Regions from separate parts of the Pseudohongiella acticola genome, predicted to be linked through region 1. Evidence: predicted binding sites of a transcription regulator. Region 1 holds the regulator's gene; each other region holds the start of a gene.

Region 1 (6,588 bases):
GCAGGAACTGGGCTGGAACGATGTCATGCCGGTTGACGTTGTTGGGCTTGAAGTTGGCTACCGACTGATTCCGCTGGTAGACAAAGATCAGGGCGGACAATTGCTGGCCCGTATCAAGGGTATACGCAAAAAGCTGTCACAGGAGCTTGGGTTTCTTGTGCCCTCTGTCCACATTCGCGACAACCTTGATCTGCAACCTAATGAATACCGCATTAATTTGATGGGGGTCAATATCGGTGGCGCGGAAATACATCCTGAGCGTGAAATGGCCATCAACCCGGGCCAGGTCTACGGTAAAGCCCAGGGTATAGCTACCAAGGATCCTGCATTCGGGCTGGAGGCCCTGTGGATCGAGCCACCCCAACGTGATCAGGTGCAGTCGCTTGGTTATACCGTGGTAGATGCCAGTACGGTTGTTGCCACTCATATGAACACGCTGTTGCACAAACACGCGCATGAATTGCTGGGACATGATGAGGTTCACGAGCTGTTGGGAATTCTTGCCAAGTCGTCGAAGAAACTGGCGGAAGAGTTACCCAATCAACTCAATGGCAATGTGCTTCGCAAGGTTCTACAGAACCTGTTGCAGGAGGGCATCCCCGTCAAAGATATGCGCAGTATCGGCGAAGCATTGGCGTCTGTCGCTGGCAGGAGTCAAGATCCCGTCACTTTGACCGCCGCGGTGCGTGTGGCGTTGGCACGCGTAATCGTTCAGGGCATCTACGGTAACAAGGCTGAGCTGCCTGTTATCACCCTTGATCCAACTCTGGAACAGATATTGCTTAAAGCAGTACAGCAAAGCGCTCAGCAACAAGACGGTGGTTACATCGACGATAGCGTGGTTATCGAGCCCGGCATTGCCGAGCGTTTGCAGCAGTCGCTGATGCAGGCGGCACAACGGCAGGAAATTGCCGGCAATCCGGCAGTGTTGTTAGTAGGAGCGCCACTGCGACCTCTGCTGAGCCGGTTTGTCAGGTTCACTCTGTCAGGTGTGAAAGTGCTGTCATACCAGGAAGTACCGGACAACAAACAAATTACGATTGTCGCCACGATTGGTCAGTGAAGATCGTGGTTCGAAACTACCGTAAAAACGAGATGTGAGGAGCAACAATGCAGCTTAAAAAGATCCTGGCCAAAGATATGCGGCAAGCACTTCTTCAAGTGCGCGAGGAACTGGGCGAAGATGCTGCCATTTTGTCGACGCGCAGTCTGGCAACAGGCGGAGTTGAGGTCATCGCGACCCTGAGTCCAGCGCCGGTAGTAAAAAAGCCGACAGAAGCGGCAGCTGTGCCTCCACCTTCGGTCAGCAAGGCTGAGATGGGCGCCATGCGCAGCGAGCTGCACAGTATACGTACATTGCTCCAGCAGCGTCTCAACGGGCTGGCCTGGGAGCAATTTAGCAGCCAGTCGCCACTGCAGGCGGTGATCTGGGAACGGTTATCGGCGATGGGTGTGCCGGGTTTTCTGAGCCGGCAGTTGCTGACTGCAATCAAACCGGGGAAAACGCTGGATCAAGTCTGGAAACAGGTATTGGGAAGCCTGGTCAAGGCGCTGCCAGTGTTAGGTCATGATCCGATTGAGCAGGGCGGTGTGTTTGCCTTTTTGGGGCCAACCGGCGCCGGCAAGACGACGACCATCGCTAAACTGGCGACCCGGTATGTTTTGCAACACGGTCCGCAGGATGTTGCGCTCGTTACCACTGACAGTTTTCGCCTGGCGGCGCATGAACAATTGCGGACACTGGGACGAATCCTGGGCGTGAGTGTGCGGATAGTAGACAACCAGCATTCCCTGGACGATACGCTGGAAAGCCTGGGCCATAAACAGCTGGTTCTGGTTGATACTGCCGGCCTCCCGTCTCATCATCCGGAGCAGCAACGACAACTGACACTACTGCGTGATCAGCCACAGGTACAAAAATGGGTTGTCCTGCCGGCGACAAGCCAGGCCCAGGTTTTACGGGCTGCATGGAAAACCTGTTCGACGGCAGATGTTTCTGCGTGTATTCTCACTCATCTGGATGAGGCATGTGTGCTTGGCGATGCGCTCGCGCTGACCATCGAACGCGATCTGCCCGTGGTTTATGAAACCTTTGGACAGTCGATTCCCGATGATATTGCGTTGGCACAGGCTTCGGCGCTGGTAAAACGCGCTGTTGCCCTGGGCAGAAGACAAGCGGCCGTGCCTGTTGAGAAAGAGCGGCTAATGACCGAATATGGCAGTCAGTCACCAGCCGAACTGCGTGTCGCAGGGCTGAACTAACGGGCTGACGGTCTGGCCGACGGTAACCAGTTGGGGAGAAAACAGGGAATGCATCCCATTCAAGTGCTTGCAGTGACCGGTGGTAAAGGTGGCGTAGGCAAAACAAGTATTTCAGTAAACCTCAGCCTGGCGCTGGCACAGCTGGACAAGCGCGTCGTTCTAATGGATGCTGATCTCGGTCTGGCCAATGTCGATATTCTATTGGGTATCAAGGCCCAACGTACCATTGCTGATGTCCTTTCTGGCGAATGTTCACTGCGTGACATCATGGTTCCGTCACACGGAATTAACGTCATACCGGCGTCCTCTGGTGTGCAGTCACTGGTCACCATGGGCCCTAATCAACACGCTGGTATAGTTAACGCGTTCAGTGAACTGGCGGACGAACTGGATGTCCTGGTGATCGATACGGCCGCAGGTATCTCTGACTCTGTCGTCAGTTTTGTCAGAGCTGCGCAGGAAGTGCTAGTCGTTGTCTGTGATGAGCCGTCGTCAATGACAGACGCTTATGCCCTGATTAAATTATTACACCGGGACTGCCATTTGCAGGACTTCAGAATCGTTGCCAATATGACCCGCTCTGAAGGCGAGGGGCGCAACATGTTCAATCGATTTGCAGGCGTTGCGGGTCGGTTTCTGGATGTGAATCTGCGCTATGCGGGTGATATACCGTTTGATGAAACGCTTCGCAAGGCAGTTCAGCGACAGCGCCCGACGCTGGACTCCTATCCGGGCAGTAAAGCTGCCGGCGCTTATCGTCGACTGGCAAAGGAGGTCAGTCAGTGGCCGGTGAGAACGCAGGCGACCGGTCAGATGGAGTTTTTTGTCGAGCGACTCGTTCAGGGGATGTCCTGATAAGGACTCAACGGGATTGTTTATGACAGGATCTACAGGCGCCTCAGTCTATCAGGACGTGCAATCCGGAAGCATGAATGAGCTGGTTACGCAGCATGCTCCTCTGGTGAAACGTATTGCGCATCATTTGCTTATGCGAATGCCGTCCAGTGTGCAACTTGATGATCTGATTCAATCAGGCATGATTGGCCTGCTGGAAGCTGCCCGCAAGTATGATATGTCCAAGGGTGCCAGTTTTGAAACCTATGCCGGCATTCGCATACGTGGCGCCATGCTGGATGAGATTCGTCGTGGTGACTGGGCCCCACGTTCAGTGCACCGCAAGTCACGCGAGGTGGCAGCGGCCGTCAAATCGGTAGAGATGCGCACTGGCAGTGACGCCAAAGACACCGAAGTAGCCGAAGAATTGGGCATTGACCTGGAAACCTACTACTCGATCCTGCAGGATGCTTCCGGCAGCCGGCTGTTCAGCTTTGATGATCTGACAGAAGGCGGGGACGACTCCGCGCTTGAAGCTGCGTCGGGCGAAATATCAGGCCCGGCAGATGAAATTCAGGACGAGGACTTTCGGGCGCATCTGGCGAAAGCGATTGAAGGCCTGCCAGAGCGTGAAAAGCTCGTACTGGCACTTTATTACGATGAAGAACTCAATCTGAAAGAGATTGGTGAGGTTCTGGGCGTCAGCGAATCCCGTATCAGCCAGATACACAGCCAGGCGGCACTCCGTCTGCGCGCGCGCCTTCAGGAATGGCGCTAAGCTACCTGATATCCCACACCACAAGCGCTTCGCGCTGAGCTATAATGCTCGCCATCTGAATTTATTTCCTTATTAGTGCTAAATTTTTTTAACTTTCAAGCGATAACCTGCTAGGGAGATACCTCGCCGGTGGCGTGTATCCCCGGGTTGAGCACACGACGTGGAGGCGGTTTTGGACAAGAACATGAAAATACTCATTGTTGATGATTTCTCAACAATGCGTCGGATTATCAAGAATCTGTTACGGGACCTGGGGTTCACCAATACCGCTGAGGCAGATGACGGTAGCTCCGCGTTGCCAATGCTGGAGAACGGGCAGTTTGATTTCCTTATCACCGACTGGAACATGCCGGGCATGACCGGTATCGATTTGCTAAAGGCCTGCCGAGCCAGCGAAAAGCTGAAAACCCTGCCTATACTGATGGTGACGGCTGAGGCGAAGAGAGATCAGATTATCGCAGCGGCCCAGGCAGGTGTGAATGGCTATGTGGTGAAACCTTTTACGGCAGCGGCGCTGCAGGAAAAGATTGAGAAAATCTTTGAGCGCATCGACGCCAACAATTAAGGGAAGCCAAATGTCAGATTCAAAGAAAAATACATTGGCAAAAGCGGGCAAAGTCCCGTCGGATTCCGAAATTTCAGAGCTGGCTGCAGCCGGCGCTAAAAGCTTCATGGATGCCATGGTTGAGCGAAAACAGCAGCTGTTGGAAGCGCTGCAACGGGACGACATGGCGGCAGTGGCCGATTATATCCATCAGATAAACCACGCTCGAGATGAAACGCTTTATGTTGAAGTGGGCCGACTGACCCGGGCCTTGCACAATGCCCTGAAGGATTTTCATCTGGAAATTGGTTTGCATGGCAGTGCTGAGGTCAAACACGAGCTGTCGGAAATGGCGGATGCTCGCAGTCGATTGAACTATGTTATTGCCATGACAGAAGATGCTGCCAATCAGACCATGGACCGTGTCGACGAAGCTGCGCCCATGGTGCAAAAGCTCGTTGATGACAGTGCCGACCTTCATAAAGACTGGATTGCCTTCCAGGCTGAAGGCGCGACACAGAAAGACGCTTCGGCAGCGTTGTTTGAGCGTGTTGGTGAGCTTCTGCAGCGTATCAGCGACGACGGACAGGGAATACATACCCGACTCACCGATATTTTGATGGCGCAAGGTTATCAGGACCTTAGTGGCCAGGTAATCAAGCGGGTAATCGAGCTGGTCAGTGACGTAGAACAGAATCTGGTTCGGCTGGTCAAACTTGCCAGTAATGTTGAAGAGGTTGCCGGTATCAAGCCGGCCAGCAGTGACCAGAAGGCTGAGCGGGACGAGAGTCAACGCATTCGTGCTGAAGGGCCGCAAATCAATCAGCAGAATAATCAGGACGTGGTTTCAGGCCAGGATGATGTCGACGATTTGTTATCCAGTCTTGGATTTTGACTCACGCAACAGCCAGAGGCTGATGATGGTGAATCGCAGGAGAGCAGCAACATGAGTTTTTTTGATGACGAAGAGATTCTGGAAGATTTCCTGGTCGAGGCCGGTGAAATTCTGGAACAGCTCTCTGAGCAACTTGTGCAGCTGGAAAAACAACCGGAAGACAAAGATCTGCTGAACGCGATCTTCCGCGGCTTTCACACAGTCAAAGGCGGCGCAGGTTTCCTGCAGCTAACGCCAATGGTCGACTGTTGCCACGTCACTGAGAACCTGTTTGATAACCTGCGTAATGGTAAGCGCCAGGTGACCTCGGAATTGATGGATATTGTGTTGCAGGCGCTTGATTGTGTGAACAACATGTTCGCCCAGATCAAAGAGCGGGTGCCGCCGGAACCGGCAAGCGACGAATTGCTGGAAGCGTTGCAAATGCTGGCAAATGGTGATGACCTTGAGCCTGCAGCAGCGAGCCCGGATGCGTCAGTTGTTGCTCAGGTGACGGCGCCACAGGATGCGAAGCTTTCCGCTGAAGCCAGTGCCGGTGATGACATGACTGACGAGGAATTCGATCAGTTACTGGCAGCACTGGACTCGGCGGACTTTGAAGCGGAAGCGGAAAACCGTGCCAGCGAATCGACGACAGCTCCGGACCAGGGTGCCGGCGGCGATGAAATTAGCGACGACGAGTTCGAAGCACTGCTCGACCAGTTGCAGGGAGCGCCGAATGCGTCTGCGGCTGGTAAAGAGCCCTCAGCGGATAAAGAGCCCTCAGCTCAGAAAGAGCCGTCAGCCAAGAAAGAGCCCTCAGCGGATAAAGCACCCTCAGCGGATAAAGCGCCCTCAGCCGACGCCAGCAACCCCAATAACGACGAAATCACCGATGACGAGTTTGAAGCTCTGCTCGATCAACTCCATGGTGGAAAATCCTCCGACACCGCCCCGGAGCCCGCGTCGACACCTGAACCTGTTCAGCCAGCAGCACAACCCAAGCCCACTCTGAAAGCGGTACCCACCACAGGCAGCAAGCCGGCAACAAAGCCCGAGACCAAGACGCCCGCGGCCGATCAGGCTCCTGCGGCTGAAACCACAGTGCGCGTTGATACGCGTCGTCTGGATGACATCATGAATATGGTCGGCGAACTGGTTCTGGTTCGAAACCGGCTGGTTCGAATCGGATCAACAGCTGCGGACGAAATGTTGTCGAAAGCGGTTGCCAACCTGGACCTGGTGACGGCTGACTTGCAAAGCTCGGTCATGAAGACCCGTATGCAGCCAATCAAG
Region 2 (6,588 bases), on a different contig from region 1:
CTTTCAGGGCTTTGATCATGCCCGTGAACTTGCCGTTGAGAAATTGGAAGCTGGCCTGATGCTCCAGCGCGTTGCGGGCGAACGCCGCATTTTCGATCTGCTCGTCGACGGTATTGCCGTCAACCGAAGGCTGTGATGGCACGCGATACAGCGCTGACGGATCATTCAGCCCCGGCATGCCCGTAATATGGCGGGTGTGGGTCTGCTGCATGGCAACATCACTGCGACCGGAGGTGGCCTGCGCCAGCACACTGCCAAAGTCCATATCACGGGCCTTGTATCCGGGCGTGTCAGCGTTTGCGATATTGCTTGCCAGCATGCTTGTGCGCTGGGTCCGCAGCGTGAGGGCATGTTCGTGAACACCCAGTGCGTTTGCGAAGTTTATGGCCATCGGTGATTACCTGCTGTTAACGTTGCCGATTCGATTCAGCAAGAAATAGCAAGACCCGTGCCATGAATTAATATGACTATTTTTCAAAGAGTTAGGTTATAAAACAAAGGCCGGCGGCAAGGGATTGCCTGAAGATTTGACCTGCTTTTGCCGCCCGCGGCCGGCAGCACTTGCCGTCCCACCGGCCCGGAGAAACGTAGCGGAGGCAGCCAATACGAGGCAACAGCCTGCGCGAAAGCGGAGTTTACGAATAGTAAATGAGCATTTTAAGCAGGCTTTTAACGACGTAGTGGCAACGCAGGTAGTTTCAACACTCAGGTGCGGTAAACACTGGTGTGGGCACTTAACCGCTCCATCTTGTACAGCTCACTGATAGCCGCCGGCAGCGACTCCGATGCCCCCAGAATAACATAGGAGCCCGGGTTCAGACTGTTGCGCATGCGGCGCAGAATATCGGCCTTGAAATCGGCAGCAAAGTAGATCAGTACATTGCGGCAGAAAATCACATCGAAACGACCCAGACTGCCGTAAGTGTCCTGCAGATTAAGCGGTCTGAAACTGACTCGCTGGGTGATGCTCTGCTTCAGGCGAAAACGGCCTTGCGGCAACTCATCAAAAAACATGCGTCGACGCGCATCAGTCAGGCCCCGGCTGACGCTGAGTCCATCGTATTCCGCTTGCCTGGCGTTATTCAGCATCGAAGTCGAGATATCAGTGCCGATGATCTCCGGGTCACGCATGAACACGCCCGGATTTCTGGCTTTGAACTCTTCAAAAATCATGCTGATGGAATAGGGTTCCTGGCCGGAGGAGCACGCAGCCGACCAGATACGCAGACTGCTGCGTTTTTCTTCCAGTATCAGCCGCGGCAGAATGACGTCACGCAGGGTTTCAAAGGGTGCATTGTCGCGAAACCAGAATGTTTCATTGGTGGTCATCGCATCAATAACTTTTTCCCGCAATCCTGGTATCGAACGCTGATTGATCCTGCTAACCAGCGCACTCAAGGTTGTTAGCTGGTGTTCTTCCAGAATACGGCGGATACGGTTTGCCACCAGATACTGTTTATTGTCTCCCAGGACAATACCACAGGCCTGATTCAGGAAAGTCCGGAAGACCTGGTAGTCCTCCAGTGCAAACTGTTGTTCATCAACCATAGTTTACTCAGATCAGTCGCTTACGCAGAAGCCTGACGCTGCTCAAGTTGTTTCAGTACGCGCTGAGCCAGTTCATCCGGGTGGAATTTGGCCAGAAAATCATCCGCACCTACTTTTTCTACCATGGCCTGGTTGAACACGCCACTCAGAGACGTATGCAACATAACATGCAATCCACTCAGGCGAGGGTCGTTCTTGATCGAAGCTGTCAATGTGTAGCCATCCATCTCTGGCATCTCGATATCCGAAATCACCAGAATATATTTGTCTGTAGGATCCTCACCAGCTTCAGCCATGGCTTTCAGATGGTTGAACGCCTGCTTGCCGTCATTCAGCACGACGGTATTGAGGCCAATAGCTTCGCAGCAACGCCTGATCTGTGTGCGCGCAACGCTGGAATCATCAACGATAAGGACTGTATTGATAGCTTCTTCGCGCACCGTTTCACTGGTGTAGCTATCGCTGAGCGCCATCGGTGCCGGTGCCACTTCTGCCAGAATTCGTTCAACATCCAGAATTTCCACCAGCTTCTTGTCTACTTCTGTCACCGCGGTCAGGTAGTGCGTGCGCCCTGAACCTTTGGGCGGTGAATGAATCGCCTCCCAGTTCATGTTGACAATACGCTCCACGCCCCGCACCAGAAAACCCTGCACCGAGTTATTGTATTCGGCAATGATGATGAATCCCTTGCCTTCATCACGCAGGGCGTTACTGCCCATGGCAATACTCAAGTCCAGCACGGTAATGGTACGCCCCCGAATGTAGGCGACACCACGAACCACCCGGCTGCTGTGCGGTATTACGCTGAGTGGAGGACATGGCAGGACCTCTTTCACCTTAAAGACATTGATACCATACATCTGGCTGCCATTGAGGCGGAACATGAGCAGCTCCAGCCGGTTCTGCCCTACCAGTTGTGTTCGTTGATTTACGCTGTCCAGCACGCCGGCCATTGCAGCCTCCTATTTCCAGGGTCTTCAGGTTTAAGGTGTTCCGGTTTCCAGATCTTCCGGACTGCCGGTTCAAATAGCCTTCAGGTTCAATTAGGTTTGTCGCGGTATAAAAACTCTGACATTGGCTACAGTTGTCGTCCAAAAACGCAGTTTCATAAGCCCGTTTAGCTATTTAATTTCACTAATGCGGCACATTAATTGCTTTATCACAGTAGAAATCGATGTCGACTCAGTAAAAACACTGAAAAAACACGCCAAACGCCGGATAATTGACGAATGCATGCAATCAGCGATCAAAAACCACCTGTCACAGCCACAACGGTAATCCGGATGTTGGCAATACTGGCAATCATGTTCGTGACCCGACTGGGCGTGCCCGCTGCTGACGCGCAGACAGGCATCAGTGGCCACGAACAGATGCGGCAGGCAGCACTGTCTGAATTGCAGGATGCCTATGCGCAGGAACCAGGACGGGTGGAAATTGACGTCGCAAGCCTGGACCCCAGATTACAGATACCGGTTTGCCAGGAACCACTGAGTGCCAGTCTGAACCAGCACAATGCCAATGGCGGGCGCGTCACGGTGCGCCTTGAGTGTCGCGACGACAGCCCCTGGACCCGGCATGTAGCCGCCAGCGTGCGCATTTTCCAGGATGTGGTAATCAGTAGTCGCGCGCTGGCCCGGGGCAGCATCGTGAGCGCCGGCGACCTGAGCCTGCGTGAGCACGACATCAGCTCCCTGCGTGGACAGGTCATCAGGGACCCGGAAGTGGCCGTAGGACAGGCAGTGCGGCGCGCCGTCAGCGCCGATACGGTGCTGAATGTTGATCTGCTGGAGGCACCGACACTGGTCAAGCGCGGCGACACAGTTGTACTTGTAGCAGAGCGTGGTAGCATTGCCATACGAGGCACGGGCACTGCGCTTCAGGCAGGCGAGGCGGGAAAGCAGATACCGGTGCGAAATAACAACTCGAATCGTGTGGTGCAGGCAGTTGTGACGGGTGCTGGCGAAGCACAGGTCATATTCTGAAACAGGCCTCGCCAGGAAAATATGACAGAATTTTGTCGCCAACGGACGGAATCAGCGTCTGCTTTTTGATAATTTTTGCAAGTTTTAGCTGTTTTTTGCTCAAATGGCACTAAAGTTACTACGTTGCGGGCCGTTAAATCGGATAGAAGGTTAAACACTTATGACTTTGCGGGCGCAGACACTAACCGTTTTGTTGGTTATTCAACCCAAAAAGTCTACGAGTCAAGGTAGCAGACTATGAGTATTCCTACTATTAGCAATACATCGACAGCAACAGACAATCGCGGAACCGTTCGGCAAACGGGGACTCAGCCTGGTAGTGGCAACGGTGTCGGCAATAGCAATGTTGGCAGCCAGGGCGAAGCCGGAAACAGCCAGCCCGATGCTGTGTCCATCAGCAGCCGTGCGGCTGACCTGCAGTCCCTTGAAACCAGCATCAAGCAGCTACCCGACACCGATGTGTCACGCGTAAATGCGATTCGCGACCAGGTAAACGCCGGTGAATACGCCGTCAACAGCCAGCGCGTTGCTGACAAGATGCTGGCCTTCGAGCGCAGCCTGTAACGATGCTACAGCGCGCGCAACGGACAATTGGCTGAATGAGCGATCAGGGCCTGCAACAGATACTTGAAAATGATCGATTGCAGCTGGACACGCTGGCGGATTTGCTGGCGTCCGAAAAAACTTGCCTGGAGCAGCGCGATCTGGACAAACTCAACGCGCTGCTGACGCAAAAGCAAAGCGTGCTCGCGCAAATTGAACGCAATGACCATACTCGACGCCAGCTACTCACTCAGGCCGGCGTACCCGCTGCCCAAACCAATCTGCAGAACCTGAAACGCATCTTGGGCAAAGGTGGCGAAAATGAGTTCACGGTGTTGCTGGAAGGCATTGAGTCGCGTCTTCAGCACTGTCGTGAGCTTAGTGAGACCAACAGCATCATCGTACATCGCAGCCGTTTGAACACCGAAAGAGCGCTCAGTATACTTCGCGGGCCGGCAACACTTTCAGGGCTTTATACCAGCCACGGCAACAAAACAGGCAGCAGTGAACAAAGGGACCTGGGCAGCGCCTGATCTTTTTGTTGCTCCTCACAGGTTGGCGACTCACATGGCAACGAACTTCAATAATGAACGTTATTATACCTCTGCCGGTGATATCTTCAGTGTTCTGCGCACGCTGCAGGCTGATCGCTCCGGCATCAGCATCCAGTTCAGCGGCAATGGCAAGATGTACAACTCACTTGTGCTGGGCGTCGAATTAAAAAGCCGCTCCTTTCATCTGGACGAATTCACTCCCCGCGAGGCGCATAAACAGGCACAAGCCGGCACTCCCTTCAGTCTGCGGGCGTCAATCAATGGTATTCGCGTACACGCAAAAGACCTGGTTGTTGAGAAGGTCAGGAAAGACTCAGACGGGCTGTATTACGAAATCAAATTCCCCGAACGCCTGTTGTACCTGCAACGTCGCGATGCCTTTCGCGCCTGGGTGCCCGGTACCCTGATGGTGGCGTCCTCCTGTACTAACAAGAAACATCCTGAAGGCATCAAAGGCCGCATCCTGAATATGTCTGCAACCGGTTTCCGGCTGCAGGTTGATGGCAAGGTTGAGCCGGCCCCTGCCATGCTGGAGGAGTTTGCCCTGGTGATATCGCTACCATTGATTGACCATGACCTGAGCTGTCCAGTTGAGGCGGTCTACGCTGAATACCAACAGGAGCGTAATCAGACCACACTTGGCTTTCGTTTCGGCGACATGAACCGTGCCGACCAGGTTGCCGTCAATCGCTTTGTGACACAGCTGCAGCGCGAGAGTATCGCCTGAGTCGAATCATTACCGCCAACCTGGCAGGGAATCAAGCCGCACCAGGTCTTCCGGGCGGTCGACGTCCCATTTTTCCGCCAATTCACGCCAGCTGATACCGGCTGCCTGTAATCGCTCACGGGTCTGCTGCATGACACACGACTGACCCCAGTCGATGTCACGGAACACCGGTGCCGTCGGCGAGCGCAGGCCAATCAGCACATAACCGCCGTCTTCCGCCGGCCCCAACACGACCGACTCGCCTGCTGCCAGAAGCGTCAGCGCCTGTTCCACATAAACGGCATCAACCGAGGGACAATCCGCACCTACCACAACCACGTAATCCGCGTCACGCAACGCGTTTACGGTAGCGTTATGCATTCGCTCGCCCAGGTCACGACCTGACTGGTACTGAAGATTCAAACCATCGGCCATTGTTGCAAAAAACTTCTCTTCGCCACCTTTCCCATGGGCCGACACCCAAAGCTGCATCGGCGCCAGCGCAGCCTGTGCCAGTTGCTGCCAGCCAAAACGAATCAATTTTTGATGCAGCGCCAACGCACCCGCTTCCCCCAATAGCGGCTGCAAACGAGTTTTCACCTGTCCCGCAATCGGGGCCTTGGCAAAAAACAGTATGCGAGCCTGCGGGTAACGGAAATGCGCCGGGTTTCCCGGATTCTCTGGTCCATTTGCGTGTCCCGGATAATAACGTGCGTGCAGACTGGTCGGGCTAGCCCCACAGAAGAACGCCAGTCGCAATCGCCACATCAGCCAGGTGGTAGCAATGATGCCATGCTGCTGCCAGCGTCGGCTGGAGCAGACTACCGGCTCCGCAACACAGGCAGGTCGCGACTGTTTTCGCAGCGCCTTGCTGATCATGACATCTTCCATCAGCGGCACGTCTGGATAACCACCCATTTGCGTGAAGACAGCGCGGTCAACAAAAATTGCCTGGTCGCCAGTGGCAACTGCCGTCAATCGCGAACGCAGATTCATCGCCCGGGCAATCACACGAAAGGCTGCCTGGCGACCATCCAGGCGCACATCAAAACGGCCCCAGCAATGCTCGGAACCTTTTAGCGCCGTGCTGACAAGATCGGCTGCCCGCTGCGGCAAAACGGTATCTATGTGCAAGAACAGCAGAATGTCACCTGTCGCGTGCAACGCACCGGCATTCATCTGCCGCGCACGGCCGGGCTCGGAATGTAGAGCGAGGTCAACCAGACCCTGCGCCACCGCAACGCTGTCATCCGTA
Region 3 (6,588 bases), 1.9 Mb from region 1:
TGGACGTGGAATCATTAAGCCCGGACACCCGCGGACAACTCTTTCGCTGTCACCAGCGCAGCAATCTGCCACCACTGGTGACCGGTGACCGGATCATCTGGCAGTCGGAAGGCGACAGTACCGGAAACAGCACCGGCATTATCGTGGCCCTGCTACCGCGCCATTCAGCGATGAGCCGGCCCAATGCCCGTGGCGAGCAGCGCAGTATCGCTGCCAATATTGATCGCGTCGTGGTGGTGTTCGCGCCAGTGCCCGAGCCGTTTGGCAATCTGCTTGACCGCTATCTGGTGGCCATTGAGCACCTGCGTCTGAAACCCTTGCTGCTACTCAACAAATGCGATCTGATGCCCGCAGAAACCAGTCAAGACGCCGACGATGCCGCGGCATTAAAAGTATCGGACCTGTTGAAACTGTATGCCGGTATTGGTTACGACACCCTGCGCGTGTCCTGCCATCAGCCCGATAGTATTGATGCCCTGCGTGAGTTACTCAGTGGCGAAACCGCCGTATTTGTCGGGCAATCCGGGGTCGGCAAGTCGTCATTGATCAACACCCTGCGTGGCATCGACGATGACGACAATGACGCCGGTGCCGCCGATGTCGGCGGCCTGTCCAAAGGCCGTGCCATTGGCCGCGAAAAAGGCACTCACACCACGACCGCCACCCGGCTCTACCACCTGCCAGGCAGTGGCGATCTGGTAGACTCACCGGGTATTCGTGAGTTTGGCTTGTGGCACATTGAGGCAGAACAGCTGATGTATGGCTTTGTTGAGTTTCGCCCATATATCGGTCAGTGCCGCTTCCGTGATTGCCGGCATCAACAGGAGCCGGGCTGCGCGCTGCTGGCGGCGGTCAAACAGGGAAAAATAAAGGCTTCACGTCTGAGCAGTTATCATCATATCCTGCAGGAGCTGGACAGAAACTGAAGCCTGGGCGCGAACCGGGGCTATCAGAAAATCTCTGGCAGGTCTGACGGCAGCACTTCATCCGGCGGCGCACCACCATCCAGTTCAGAGTCACGTGTCCCCTCCAGGATCCGTTGCTGCGCCAACTGGTTCAGCACCATGATGACAATACGACGGTTGGCGGCATCAGTGGGGGCGTCGGGCAACAGCGGTAACGAAGACCCCATGCCGATGATCTGTGCAAATTGACTATAGTCCAGACCGCCTTCCACCAGTGCCCGGCGCGCGGCGTTGGCACGATCGGCAGACAATTCCCAATTACTGTATTGAGCAAGATCGTTGCCAAACGGAACGCTGTCGGTGTGACCATAAATACTGATTTTGTTGGGGATGTCTTCCAGAACATTGGCCATGGCCCACAATACTTCCAGCGCATAAGGCTGCATCTGATCAGAACCTGAGTTGAACAACGGGCGATTCTCCCGGTCAATGATCTGAATGCTCAGACCCTCTTCGGTGACTTCCATACTCACGCTGTCGGAGAACCACTCAAACTCCTGGTTGCCGCCGATTACTTCTTCCATCTGACCCTGCAGGCTTTGCAGCAATTGGGTTTCGCGCAGTCGAGCAAGTTCAATATATTCAAAGGATTCAAGCTCTTCGCTTGCTTCCACTGCCTGCTCCTGGTCTTCCTGCACCAGCGCCAGACTCAAACCCTGATTAGGCAGCGTCAGCGGCCGCCCTTCCAGATTCAGTACGTAGGGTGTGCCGCCGTCCCCATCACTGGCCAGACTACGTGGATCGGAGAAATAACCGGCAATCACCATTTTCTCAAGCTCGGTGGTGCTTTCGATCAGCCACAGCACCAGAAAGAACGCCATCAGCGCCAGCGCAAAGTCAGCAAAGGCAATTTTCCACGAACCACCGTGATGGCCGCCGGCCACCTTTTTGACGCGTTTAATGACAATGGTCTGTTCTGCTTTTTCCACAACGATTATCTTCCGCGATTAGATTCAGTGCCGCTTAGCGGCTACGGATGTGTTCGTCCAGTTCAGAGAAGGAGGGACGATCTCCGGAGTACAGTGTCTTGCGAGCAAACTCGACGGCCAGTTGCGGCGGCAAGCCATTAGACGTCGCCACGATGGCGGCTTTGATACATTCAAACATCTTGATTTCTTCTTCGGCAACTTCCGCCAGACGATTGCTCATCGGCCCGATAAAACCATAAGCGGCAAAAATACCAACAAAGGTACCAATCAAGGCCGCCGCCACACTCTGACCCAATGCCTCGGGCGGACCGCCCAGCTTCTGCATGGTAATAACAATACCCAGAACCGCGGCCACAATACCAAAGCCGGGCAGACCATCGGCAACCCGGTGCACTGCATGTGAGGGTTCACTGAGTTCGTGCAACTGGGTTTCAATTTCAGACTCAATCATGGCCTCAATTTCGTGCGGAGCCATGTTGCTGGTGGTCATGATGCGCAGGTTGTCAGTCAGAAACTCAATAATGCGTTTGTCCTTGAGCAGTGCCGGATAGCGGGTAAACAGGCCGCTTTCCGCTGGCACTTCAATGTCGCCTTCAATTGACATCATGCCTTCGCGCCGCGCCTTGTTGAAAATATCAAAGAGTAGTCCCAGCAGGTCGAGATACAATTTTTCGTTGGTGGCCGATCCAAATATCGCGCGCGGCAGGCGTTTACCGGTTTCCTTGACCAGATGCATGCTGTTGGAGATCAGGAAAGCACCAAAGGCGGCACCAAAAATAATAATGAATTCTGAGGGTTGCCACAACACAGCAAGAATACCACCGTGCATGACATAGCCGCCGGCGACGCTCAGTGTCACAACAACAAAACCGATAATAAACAACATGACCTGCGAAACCTCCAACGGGATAAATTGCGCCGCTTCTTTTACATCGGACAAAATCGGGAAATCATTAGCTCAACGGGCATTAATACGCCAAACTTGTACCCTTGCACCGGCTTGATTAAGCTGACGCCTGACCTACTTGATGGACGAACATGTCAGCCCGCGCAGGCGGCTGCACGAACAGGATTTTCATGACCGACTCACTTTTTATTCTGCTTCAGTATCTGGCACCACAGCACCTGCTTTCGCGACTGGCGGGTAAACTGGCAGATTGCCAGTGGCCGGCGGTCAAGGCGCCGTTTATACGCTGGTTTATCGGCCGCTACAAGGTCGACATGAGCCAGGCTCAGGAACCCGACCCGTCAGCCTATGCCAGTTTTAATGCATTCTTCACCCGGGCCCTCCGAGCCGACGCTCGGCCCATTGCAGGGGATGACACCAGTGTCGTCAGTCCCGTCGATGGTATTGTCAGCCAGTTGGGGCCAGTGCGGGAAGGCCTGTTGTTACAGGCCAAAGGTCGGCGCTTCAGCCTGCAGGCCCTGCTCGGTGGCGATGCCGACCTGGCAGCAGAGTTTGACGAAGGCTGTTTTGCCACCATTTATCTGTCACCCAGTCACTATCATCGAATTCATATGCCCTTACCGGGCGTACTGCGGGAAATGACCTATGTGCCGGGCAAACTGTTCTCGGTAAACCAGCTGACGGCGCAGCGGGTGGACAGTCTGTTTGCCCGCAATGAACGCCTGGTCTGCATTTTTGACACTGACTGCGGTCCGATGGCATTGATTCTGGTTGGCGCCATGATCGTAGGCAGTGTTGATACAGTCTGGGCCGGCCAGGTCTGCCCTGCACGGCATGGCCTGCACAAAACCGACTACCGGCTGCAACGACCGGCTGTGCAGATCGCCCGGGGCGAAGAGATGGGCCGGTTCAAACTTGGCTCTACTGTCATCGCCGTCTTTGCCGAGAACCGCGTTGAACTCAATGCGGCACTGGCAGCAGGCAGCGACATCAATATGGGCAGTATGCTTGGCACCGCCATTGCCAGATCAGCCCCCCACGACTGAAGCACAGGCTGGTCGAACGCCAACGAACCCGCTAAAATCGCCCGCCCGGACGGTCGTTCAAACCCGGTCTGTATCGCGACTGAAAACCCGGCACACCGGCTTCGCCGAGAAGCAATCAATCTGATGAGAGCTGATTATGAACAAATTTGAAAATGTAACGGTCGTCAAAGCCGCCAATATTTATTTCGACGGCAAGGTCACCAGCCGGGTTGTCGAATTCGATAACGGTGACGTCAAGACTCTGGGCATCATGATGCCGGGCGAATACCGTTTTGGTACCGAGAAAAAGGAAATCATGGAAATTCTGTCCGGCCAGGTGGAAATTCTGCTGCCCGGCGAAGACCTGTGGCGCAAGATTGCTGGCGGCGATACGTTTGAAGTGCCGGCCGACTCAGCCTTCGACATCAAGGTGATGACGGTAACCGACTACTGCTGCTCCTATATCGGCTGATCACCGACAGCAATGTCCGCGCTGCCGTTTTGTTGCCAGCCCGTCTAGGCCTGACTCCCCAGGAAAGTCTGGTAGGCAAGGTTTCGGGTTTCTTCCTGAAACTGGTAAGGAATCTTGCGAACAAAGTCATCAAAGGCAGTGGCATCTTCCGGCGCCACCTGCAATCCGACCAGCACACGTCCGTAGGCGGCGCCGTGGTTACGATAGTGGAACATGGAGATGTTCCACTGTTCACCCAGCAGATCCAGAAAGGTCAGCAGGGCGCCTGGTCGTTGCGGAAACTCAAAACGGAAAACCCGTTCGTTCAATGCCTTGTCGCTACGCCCACCCACCATGTGCCGGATATGCAGCTTGGCGGCTTCGTTGTCGGTCATGTCATGTACGTCAAAACCTTTGTTACGCAATGCTCTAGCCAATTTGTCACGACCGGTAATCGGGTCATCGATTTCAATGCCAACAAAAATCTGCGCGGCGGTGGCGTCCCCGTATCGGTAATTGAACTCAGTCACGCTGCGTTTGCCCAGTACCCGGGCAAAGCGGCGAAAACTGCCCGGCTTTTCGTCCAGAGTAACCGCAAACACCGCTTCCCGGCTCTCGCCCAGCTCCGCGCGTTCGGAAATATGGCGCAGCCGGTCAAAGTTAACGTTGGCGCCGGTCACCAGTGCCATCAGGCTCATTCCCTGAAGTGACTGCTCACGTACTGCTTTTTTAAGGCCTGCAACCGCGACCGCGCCAGCAGGTTCTGTGACCGCGCGCGTGTCATCAAAAATATCCTTGATGGCAGCACAAATTTCATCCGTGGTCACCGTTACTACTTCGTCAACACAGTGCCGGAGAATCTTGTAGGTTTCTTTGCCCACCTGATTGACCGCGACGCCATCGGCAAACAGACCGACCTGTGACAACTTTACCCGCCGACCGGCCTCCAACGCCGCTTTCAGACAGGCGGAGTCTTCCGCCTCGACCGCAATCAGCCGAATCTCCGGTCGAATATATTTAATATAGGCCGCCATGCCTGCCATCAGACCGCCGCCGCCGACGGGGACAAAAATGGCGTCGAGCGGACCACTGTGTTGCCGGACAATCTCCAGGCCTACGGTACCCTGACCGGCAATGACATCACGATCATCAAAGGCGTGAACAAAGGTATAGGATTTTTCTGCCACCAGTTTCATGGCGAACTCGGCAGCTTCGTTATAAGTATCCCCGTGCAGAATCACCTTGCCCCCGCGCGCACGAACGCCGTCTATCTTGATGGCCGGCGTGGTCACCGGCATGACAATGATGGTCTTGATACCCAGTGTCGTGCCCGCCAGCGCCACACCCTGGGCATGATTGCCGGCACTGGCAGCGATCACGCCACGTTTGGCCGCTTCCGGCGATAGCCGGGACATTTTGTTGTAGGCACCACGGAGCTTGAAACTGAAAACGGGCTGCAGATCTTCGCGCTTGAGCCAGACATCATTGCCCAGGCGCCGGCTCAGGGAGGCAGCTTTATGGATCGGACTCTCGATGGCAACATCGTAGACACGTGCCGAGAGAATATCTTTTACGTACTTGTCCATGTCTGCGGCCTTGTTCCGGGTCCTCTCAGGTGGCAATAAAAGGGGACGGAGGATATTATGGCGAATCATAATATCCTTCGTCCCCTTTTATTGCCAGCAAAGCACAGGAAATCAGCATGGACCAGAATGAACTCAAAAAAGCGGTCGCAAAAGCAGCCGCAGACTACGTAAAAAGTCGTCTGGATGAGCGCACTGTGGTCGGCGTTGGCACCGGTTCCACGGCTAATTTTTTTATTGAATACCTGGGCGAATTCAAACACGACATTCAGGCGACGGTCGCCAGCTCGGAAGAAACCGCGAGGCGTCTTAAGGCGCTCGGCATAGCTGTCATCGACCTGAACTCGGCGCCGGAAATCAGTGTTTATGTCGATGGTGCTGACGAAACCAACGAACATCTGCATCTGATCAAAGGCGGCGGCGGTGCCCTGACACGGGAAAAAATCATCGCGGCAGTTGCCAAAGAATTTGTCTGCATTGCTGACGACAGCAAGCTGGTTGATGTGCTGGGCCATTTTCCGCTGCCGGTGGAAGTCATACCGATGGCTCGCAGTCACGTGGGGCGCGAGATTGTAAAACTGGGAGGCGATCCGGTTTACCGGGAAGGGTTTGTCACTGACAATGGCAACATTATCATCGATATTCACAACATGAGTATCGTCGACCCCAGAAAACTGGAGCAACAGCTGAATCAGATAACCGGGGTAGTGACTAATGGGTTGTTTGCC

The links. The regulator FliA, encoded in region 1, starts transcription of late flagellar genes. The targets are predictions, from matches to a motif close to CTAAAGTTTNNNNNNNNNNNGCCGNTAA.
Region 2: a site for FliA is predicted at 3,640-3,667, ahead of flgM (flagellar biosynthesis anti-sigma factor FlgM). Genes of this name have one in related genera too.
Region 3: a site for FliA is predicted at 2,824-2,851, ahead of motA (flagellar motor stator protein MotA). Genes of this name have one in related genera too.

What each region holds. Positions count from the first base shown of each region.
Region 1 covers NZ_MASR01000001.1:400,434-407,021, reverse strand. The annotation lists gene flhA (flagellar biosynthesis protein FlhA) at 1-1,063, shown strand, start outside; gene flhF (flagellar biosynthesis protein FlhF) at 1,111-2,262, shown strand; gene PHACT_RS01825 (MinD/ParA family protein) at 2,311-3,117, shown strand; gene PHACT_RS01820 (RNA polymerase sigma factor FliA) at 3,140-3,874, shown strand; gene PHACT_RS01815 (chemotaxis response regulator CheY) at 4,059-4,439, shown strand; gene PHACT_RS01810 (protein phosphatase CheZ) at 4,450-5,313, shown strand; gene PHACT_RS01805 (chemotaxis protein CheA) at 5,365-6,588, shown strand, end outside.
Region 2 covers NZ_MASR01000002.1:272,185-278,772, forward strand. The annotation lists gene flgB (flagellar basal body rod protein FlgB) at 1-391, opposite strand, end outside; gene PHACT_RS13565 (CheR family methyltransferase) at 706-1,548, opposite strand; gene PHACT_RS13570 (chemotaxis protein CheV) at 1,569-2,501, opposite strand; gene flgA (flagellar basal body P-ring formation chaperone FlgA) at 2,778-3,530, shown strand; gene flgM (flagellar biosynthesis anti-sigma factor FlgM) at 3,768-4,094, shown strand; gene PHACT_RS13585 (flagella synthesis protein FlgN) at 4,130-4,606, shown strand; gene PHACT_RS13590 (flagellar brake protein) at 4,641-5,354, shown strand; gene PHACT_RS16710 (TIGR04283 family arsenosugar biosynthesis glycosyltransferase) at 5,364-6,588, opposite strand, start outside.
Region 3 covers NZ_MASR01000001.1:2,259,990-2,266,577, reverse strand. The annotation lists gene rsgA (small ribosomal subunit biogenesis GTPase RsgA) at 1-926, shown strand, start outside; gene motB (flagellar motor protein MotB) at 950-1,894, opposite strand; gene motA (flagellar motor stator protein MotA) at 1,929-2,780, opposite strand; gene asd (archaetidylserine decarboxylase) at 2,972-3,847, shown strand; gene ppnP (pyrimidine/purine nucleoside phosphorylase) at 3,984-4,298, shown strand; gene ilvA (threonine ammonia-lyase, biosynthetic) at 4,343-5,932, opposite strand; gene rpiA (ribose-5-phosphate isomerase RpiA) at 5,980-6,588, shown strand, end outside.